2 linked regions of the Promicromonospora sp. Populi genome follow. The protein of the gene in region 1 interacts with the protein of each later gene in a pairwise test. Links are inferred from orthologs where the notes say so. Each region holds a gene or a part of one and is shown on either strand. Other genes may lie near its edges. The genes, in order: rlmN and ftsZ.

What was found.
Region 2: the proteins of rlmN (region 1) and ftsZ interact in binary tests that used the Escherichia coli proteins (3 or more experiments, as listed by UniProt). The link is inferred for Promicromonospora sp. Populi from one-to-one orthologs.

Annotation. Positions count from the first base shown.
Region 1 is NZ_CP163528.1:198,622-201,934, reverse strand. The notes cover bases 25-3,023. They hold rlmN (23S rRNA (adenine(2503)-C(2))-methyltransferase RlmN), read right to left. Parts: upstream 2,105-3,023; coding sequence 944-2,104; downstream 25-943. Other genes in these bases: frr (ribosome recycling factor), read right to left, coding at 2,997-3,023; AB1046_RS00925 (phosphatidate cytidylyltransferase), read right to left, coding at 2,104-2,946; AB1046_RS00935 (DivIVA domain-containing protein), read right to left, coding at 396-938; AB1046_RS00940 (class I SAM-dependent methyltransferase), read right to left, coding at 25-293. Outside these bases: more of AB1046_RS00940, read right to left, coding at 1-24; more of frr, read right to left, coding at 3,024-3,313.
Region 2 is NZ_CP163528.1:368,496-371,708, reverse strand. What follows is about bases 268-3,166. They hold ftsZ (cell division protein FtsZ), read right to left. Parts: upstream 2,437-3,166; coding sequence 1,099-2,436; downstream 268-1,098. Other genes in these bases: AB1046_RS01585 (cell division protein FtsQ/DivIB), read right to left, coding at 2,631-3,166; pgeF (peptidoglycan editing factor PgeF), read right to left, coding at 272-1,063. In the rest of the region: AB1046_RS01600 (cell division protein SepF), read right to left, coding at 1-5; more of AB1046_RS01585, read right to left, coding at 3,167-3,213. UniProt on the Escherichia coli protein: Essential cell division protein that forms a contractile ring structure (Z ring) at the future cell division site. The regulation of the ring assembly controls the timing and the location of cell division.

The sequences.
Region 1 (3,313 bases):
ATCGCCCACACGTCGAAACCTTCGCGGGCCAGATGCCCCGCGAAGGTCCCGATGCCCGATCCGACGTCAAGCACGCGCACGGCGGACTTCTTACGCCCGCCGAGGTCGATATGCCGCATGGCCGGCTGCAACCACCTGCCGGCCCAGGTCTCCCTCCGCTCGGCGTCGACCTCATAGCCACGCGCGAAGGAACTGTAGGCGGCACGTTGCCGGGCGATCACGTCCCGGTACAGAAACTGGGCGGGTGACGGGGCGGCGCCCAGCTCGACCAGCCACTCAGCGTCGTCACTCACTCCGCCACATCTCCAACCAAAGTGTGCGGTCTGCCGTCGGATGTCGTGTCTTACAGAGCCTAGCCTCATCTCGGCAATCCGGCGGCCCGCACCGCCGAGGCGTCACTCCACCCCGAGCAGGACCTCTACCGCGCGGCTGAGGAATGCGTCCACCGAACCCTCGTCGTAGGCGTCGCCGCCGCGGGCCCGGCCGAACGTGGCCGACCGGATGTCGCCAGCGGTCAGCGGCTCCTGGCGGTCGAAGTACCCGATGAGCCGGTCGCACAGGTCGTCGACGTCGTCCTTGTCGTAGCCCTGCGAGCCACGGTCGGCGGGCGCGAACTTGTCCCCGTCCGGGCGGCCGAGCCGCCCGTACAGGGAACGTGCACGCTCGGCGAGCGCGTTCATCCAGGCCTGCTGGCCGTGTGCCGCCGCGTACTCCGCACGCTGCCGGGCGATGAATGCCGCCTCCAGCCGGTCGAGCGCCGCGTCGACCTCGTGGGTGTTGTAGCCACCCCGCGTCAGGTCGAAAGTCGACGCCTGGATGTCGGCGCTGGTCAGCCGGTCTGCAGTGCGTCCTTCATAAGCCTGCCGGGCGTGGTCGAAGAACTCGTCGACCTCGTCCTTGTCGTACCCGGTGCGCATCGCGGGAACGCTGTTGAACATCCCACTCACTCGTCGTCCTCCTCAGCCGCAAGCTGCCCGCAGGCCCCGTCGATATCGCTCCCGCGGGTATCACGGATCGTGGTCGGGATCCCGTGACCGCGCAATCGTGCCACAAACTCGTCCTCGACATCCCGGTCGCTCGCGGTCCAGATCGAACCGGGGGTCGGGTTGAGCGGGATCGGGTTCACGTGCACCCAGCCGCGGCCGCGGGCGTTGAGCTTCTCGCCCAGCAGGTCAGCACGCCAGGCGTGGTCGTTCATGTCCTTGATCAGCGCGTACTCGATGGACACCCGACGACCGGTGACCTCGAAGTAGTTCCGCGCGGTGTCGAGCGTCTCGTCCACGCTCCAGCGCGTGTTGATCGGCACGAGCTCGGAGCGCAGGTCGTCGTCGGGCGCGTGCAGGGAGAGTGCCAGCGTGACCGGGATGCCCTCCTTGGTCAGCTTCTGCATGGCCGGGACCAGGCCCACCGTCGAGACCGTGATGTTGCGGGCCGACATACCGAAGCCCTCCGGCTGCGGCGCCACCAGGGTCCGCACCGTCTCGATGACTGCCTTGTAGTTGGCCAGCGGTTCGCCCATGCCCATGAACACCAGGTTGTTCAGCCGGGTGACGCCGCCGGGGATCTCGCCGTCGGCCAGCGAGCGGAACGCGGCACGAACCTGCTCCAGGATCTCCGCCGTCGACAGGTTGCGGGTCAGGCCGAGCTGGCCCGTCGCGCAGAACGGGCAGGCCATACCGCAGCCGGCCTGGCTGGAGACGCACAGCGTGGTGCGCTGCGGATAGCGCATCAGCACCGACTCGACCTTGGCCTCGTCGAACAGGTGCCACAGGGTCTTGACCGTGGTGCCGCCGTCGGCCTCCAGCTTGCGCGTGGGCCGCATCAGCTCGGGGAACATCGTGCTCGCCAGGGCGTCGCGGGAGCTCGCCGGGAGGTCCGTCATCTTCGCCGGGTCGCTCGTGAAGTGCGTGAAGTAGTGCGTCGCGAGCTGCTTGGCCCGGAACGCGGGCTCGCCCGCCTCGACGACGGAGGCCACCCGCTCCTCGGGAGTGAGGTCGGCAAAGTGCTTCGGCGGCTTGCCGCGGCGCTTCGGCGCCATCTGCAGCGGGATCGCAGGGGTCTCGTCCGACGGCCGTACGACCGGCTGGGCAAGGGGAGTTTTCATCAGGCAACCACCGAGAGCACAAGATAGACGAAGGGCGCTGTGATGATCATCGAGTCGAGGCGATCCAGCACGCCCCCGTGCCCCGGGAGCAATGAGCCCATGTCCTTCAATTCTAGGTCACGCTTGAGGAGCGACTCGGCGAGATCGCCGATCGTGGCAGTGATTGCGGTCATGACGCCGAGCGCAACACCGAGCAGCGGGCTCTCGCCGAGGCCGTACACGGCGCCGAGCACGCCCACAGCCGTGGCCAGCACGATCGAGCCCGCCAGCCCTTCCCAGGACTTCTTGGGGCTGACGCTCGGTGCCAGCGGGTGCCGGCCCAGCAGGACGCCGGCGATGTAGCCGCCCGTGTCGTTGGCGACCGCCATGAGGATGAACAGCACCACGCGGATCTCGCCGTCGGGCTGCGCGAGCATCAGGATGACGAAGCCGCACAGGAACGGGAGATAGGCGGCGGCGAACACGGCCGCCGCTGAGTCCCGCACGGCCCGCAGGCCCGAGCCGTCAAGCGCCCGCCACACCACTGCCGCGGCCACGGTCAGCACAAAGGCGACGAACAGCGCCTCTGGGCCGCCCCGGTACGCCGAGACGAGCATGCCGGCGGACCCGACGTACAGCGGGACCATCGGCAGCCGCAGGTCACGACGCGCGAACGCCTGCCGCAGCTCCCAGAGCCCCGCCCACATCAGGAGGACGACGAACAGGACGAACGGCTCGGGCCGCCAGTACAGCGATGCGCCGACGGCGGCGAGCAGCCCCAGGCCGACCAGGATGGCGGCTGGCAGGTTACGTCCTGCCCGGGACTGCTTCGGGGCCGGTGCGGGCTCTGGTTCGGGGCTCACGTCGGTGTGCGCAATGTCTCGCTCTGTTCTGTCTCGAGGCGGTGCGGACATCAGACCTCGAGCAGCTCGCTCTCCTTGCTGGAGAGCAGCTGGTCGATGATCTCGACGTGGCTCTTGGTGATCTTGTCCAGCTCCTTCTCCGCGCGCGTGACCTCGTCCTCGCCTGCCTCGCCGTCCTTGACGATGCGGTCCAGCGTCTCCTTGGCCTTGCGCCGGATGTTGCGTACCGAGACGCGCGAGTCCTCGGCCTTCGACTTGGCGAGCTTCACGTAGTCGCGACGCCGCTCCTCCGTCAGGGAGGGCAGCACGATGCGGATGGCGTTGCCGTCGGTCGCCGGGTTCACACCCAGGTCGGAGTCGCGCAGCG
Region 2 (3,213 bases), 170 kb from region 1 along the record:
GCCATCGCTCTTTCTCCGTTCGTCGCCTGCTGTGCGTCCTTCTGTCGGTGTCCACCGGTCCCGTACAACAGGTCCGACCTTGACCCCTCGTCGAGGTCGCCTTGACAAAAGTAGCCCGGCGCAATCCGACCCGGAAGTGCGACACGCCGTGCCACGAACAACTTTGCCAAAGTTGTTCAGCGAATGCTCGTTAAAAACGACATCCGTGTGATTTCGCAGGTCAGGAGGGTGCTACCGGCGTGTCGCGTACACCAAGCGAGAGTAATCCCGGTCACATCAGCGCCACGATGCCCGCCTGTCGCCCCGTTGTGGTACCCGCCAGGCTCGCGCGTCGGTGCGAGAAGAGGTCTGGTTCCTCGACCGTGCAGCGCTCGACACGGGTCACGACGACGCCACGCGCGGCCAGCTGCGCGACCACCCCGGCAGGCAGGTCGAGACCTGGCGTGCCGCCGCGCGTCGTCGCGAAGGTCTCGGGCACCGCGGCGGCCACCTCGTCGCGCATCGCGCCAGGCACCTCGTAGCACCGCCCGCACACCGCGGGTCCGACGGCGGCGCGCACGCGCGCGGGATCCGCTCCCCGGGCGACCAGCACGTCCAGCGCGCGGTGCACCACACCCGCCAGGACGCCCTTGCGCCCCGCGTGCGCCACACCGACCACTCGCGCCACGGGGTCGGCCAGCAGCACCGGCACGCAGTCCGCGACCAGTACCCCGAGGCCCAGCCCGCGCTCGGCGGTGACGAGCGCGTCGCCCTCCCCCGCGGAGTCCGGCGGCCGGGGCGCGGCCCAGAGGCTCCGCTCGGCACCGCCGAGCTCGAGCACCACGTCACCGTGCACCTGGGTGGCGAACGCCACCGGCGCGCCGAGCCGTTCCACGACCAGGGAACGGTTGGCCGCCACCCGGGCCGCGTCGTCGGACACGTTCAGGCCAAGGTTCAGGCCGCCGCCGTCCGACGTCGCCCATGGGGCCGGCGACACGCCGCCCGCACCGGTCGTGAAAAAGGCGTGCACCCCGTCGCCAAGATCGACGGGGTGCACGCCTGCAAGAGTCCGGGTGTCGCTCACGTGTGCGAGGTTACCCGGCCGATCACTTCAGGAAGTCACTTCAGGAAGTCGGGGACGTCGAGGTCCTCCGACGACGACCTGCGCGGGTTCTCGTCGTACAGCGGCGGGACCTCGACGCGCTCCTGCTCGCGACCCACGTCCTGCCGGTTGAAGGAGCCGTGCACCACGACGGCCGGCTCGTCCAGCGTGCGCGGCACGTCGTCCGAACCCTCGTCGTCGATCACGCGCGGCAGCGTCGAGACGGGCACCGGGTGCGCCGGCGGGACCGACGGCGGCATGCCGTTGACACCCTGCAGCTCGGGAATCCGGCGCGCCGCGTCCGACACGTCGGGCAGCGGGACCGGCGCCGTGGCGGGGCTACGCGTGGCCGCCGAGACCGCACCCGAGACCTGGCCGAGCGCCCGGCTGTCCTTGCGCTCCTTGGGCAGGCCGCCGTCAAAACCCGCGGCGATGACGGTGACCCGCACCTCGTCGCCCAGCGCGTCGTCGATGACCGTACCGAAGATGATGTTCGCCTCCGGGTGCGCGGCCTCCTGCACCAGGCGCGCGGCCTCGTGCACCTCGAAGAGGCCGAGGTCGCTGCCGCCCTGGATCGAGAGCAGCACACCGTGCGCACCGTCGATCGACGCCTCGAGCAGCGGCGACGAGATCGCCAGCTCGGCGGCCTGCACCGCGCGGTCCTCGCCGCGTGCGGAGCCGATGCCCATGAGCGCCGAGCCCGCACCCTGCATGACCGACTTCACGTCCGCGAAGTCCAGGTTGATCAGGCCGGGCGTGGTGATGAGGTCCGTGATGCCCTGCACACCGGAGTGCAGGACCTGGTCGGCGGAGTGGAACGCCGCGATCGCGGACACGTTCCGGTCCGACATCGCCAGGAGCCGGTCGTTCGGGATGACGATCAACGTGTCGACCTCGTCTCGGAGGTTCTCGATACCGCTGTCGGCCTGCACGGCGCGACGGCGGCCCTCGAACGTGAACGGACGCGTGACGACGCCGACGGTCAGCGCTCCGAGCGCACGCGCGATGCGCGCCACGACCGGAGCGCCACCCGTGCCGGTGCCGCCGCCCTCGCCCGCGGTGACAAAGACCATGTCGGCGCCGCGCAGGACGTCCTCGATCTCCTCGGCGTGGTCCTCGGCGGCCTTCTTGCCCACCTCCGGGTCCGCGCCGGCACCAAGGCCGCGCGTGAGCTCGCGCCCGACGTCGAGCTTGACGTCCGCGTCCGACATCAGGAGCGCCTGTGCGTCAGTGTTGATGGCGATGAACTCGACGCCCTTGAGGCCGACCTCGATCATGCGGTTGACGGCGTTCACACCACCGCCGCCGATGCCGACCACCTTGATTACTGCCAGGTAGTTCTGCGGAGTTGCCACGTCGTCGCCTTTCGATTCGGGTCCCGAGTCCCGACTCTCGTCCCATGAACACTCAGGTTGAGGTAGAGGGTTAGAGTTATGTCAGGTTGCTGCTGAGTTCGACGGTAGGTGGGCCATCGAGGTGTGTCGAAGACATCGTCGCGCGTGTCGCGCACCGATGCACGCGAGAAATCACATCGATGTCATTTCAGCGATCAGTTCGTGACCGGCAGCTCGGGCGACGACACGTCGACCGTCGTCGCCGACGGCTCGGCCTCCAGCAGCGTCTGGGCGACCCTGGTCTTGAGCTCGACCTGCTCCCCGCTCCCCCACCGGATCACCCGCCCGTCGGACAGGGTGGTACGCACGTCGTCCTGCGTTGCCGCGTGCACCGTCCGGATGTCGGCGCCCAGCTCCGGCGGCAGCGCGCCCAGCACGGAGAGCGCCGCGTCCATGGCGCGCCGGCTGGCCTCGCCGTCGTCGAGCGAGAGAACTATCGAGGGCAGGCCGTCCGGGACGTCCTCCACCGTGCCGACGCGCACACCATCGGTGTCCATCAGGGCGTACACGTCGCCGGGCTGTGGCACCGCGGCCACCGGCTCGCGCGACGTGAGCGCCACCGTCAGCCCGTCGGGCCAGGTCCGCGTGATCTCGACGTCTCTGACGCCGTTCATCGCGAGGATCTCCTCGCGCAGGCCCACCGTGTCGATCCGCGGCAGCGGCACGTCCGCCTGGTCCGTCGCGGCGGTGCGCACCTGTTCGACGTCGATCGTCGTGCCCTGCCCCGATACCCGCACC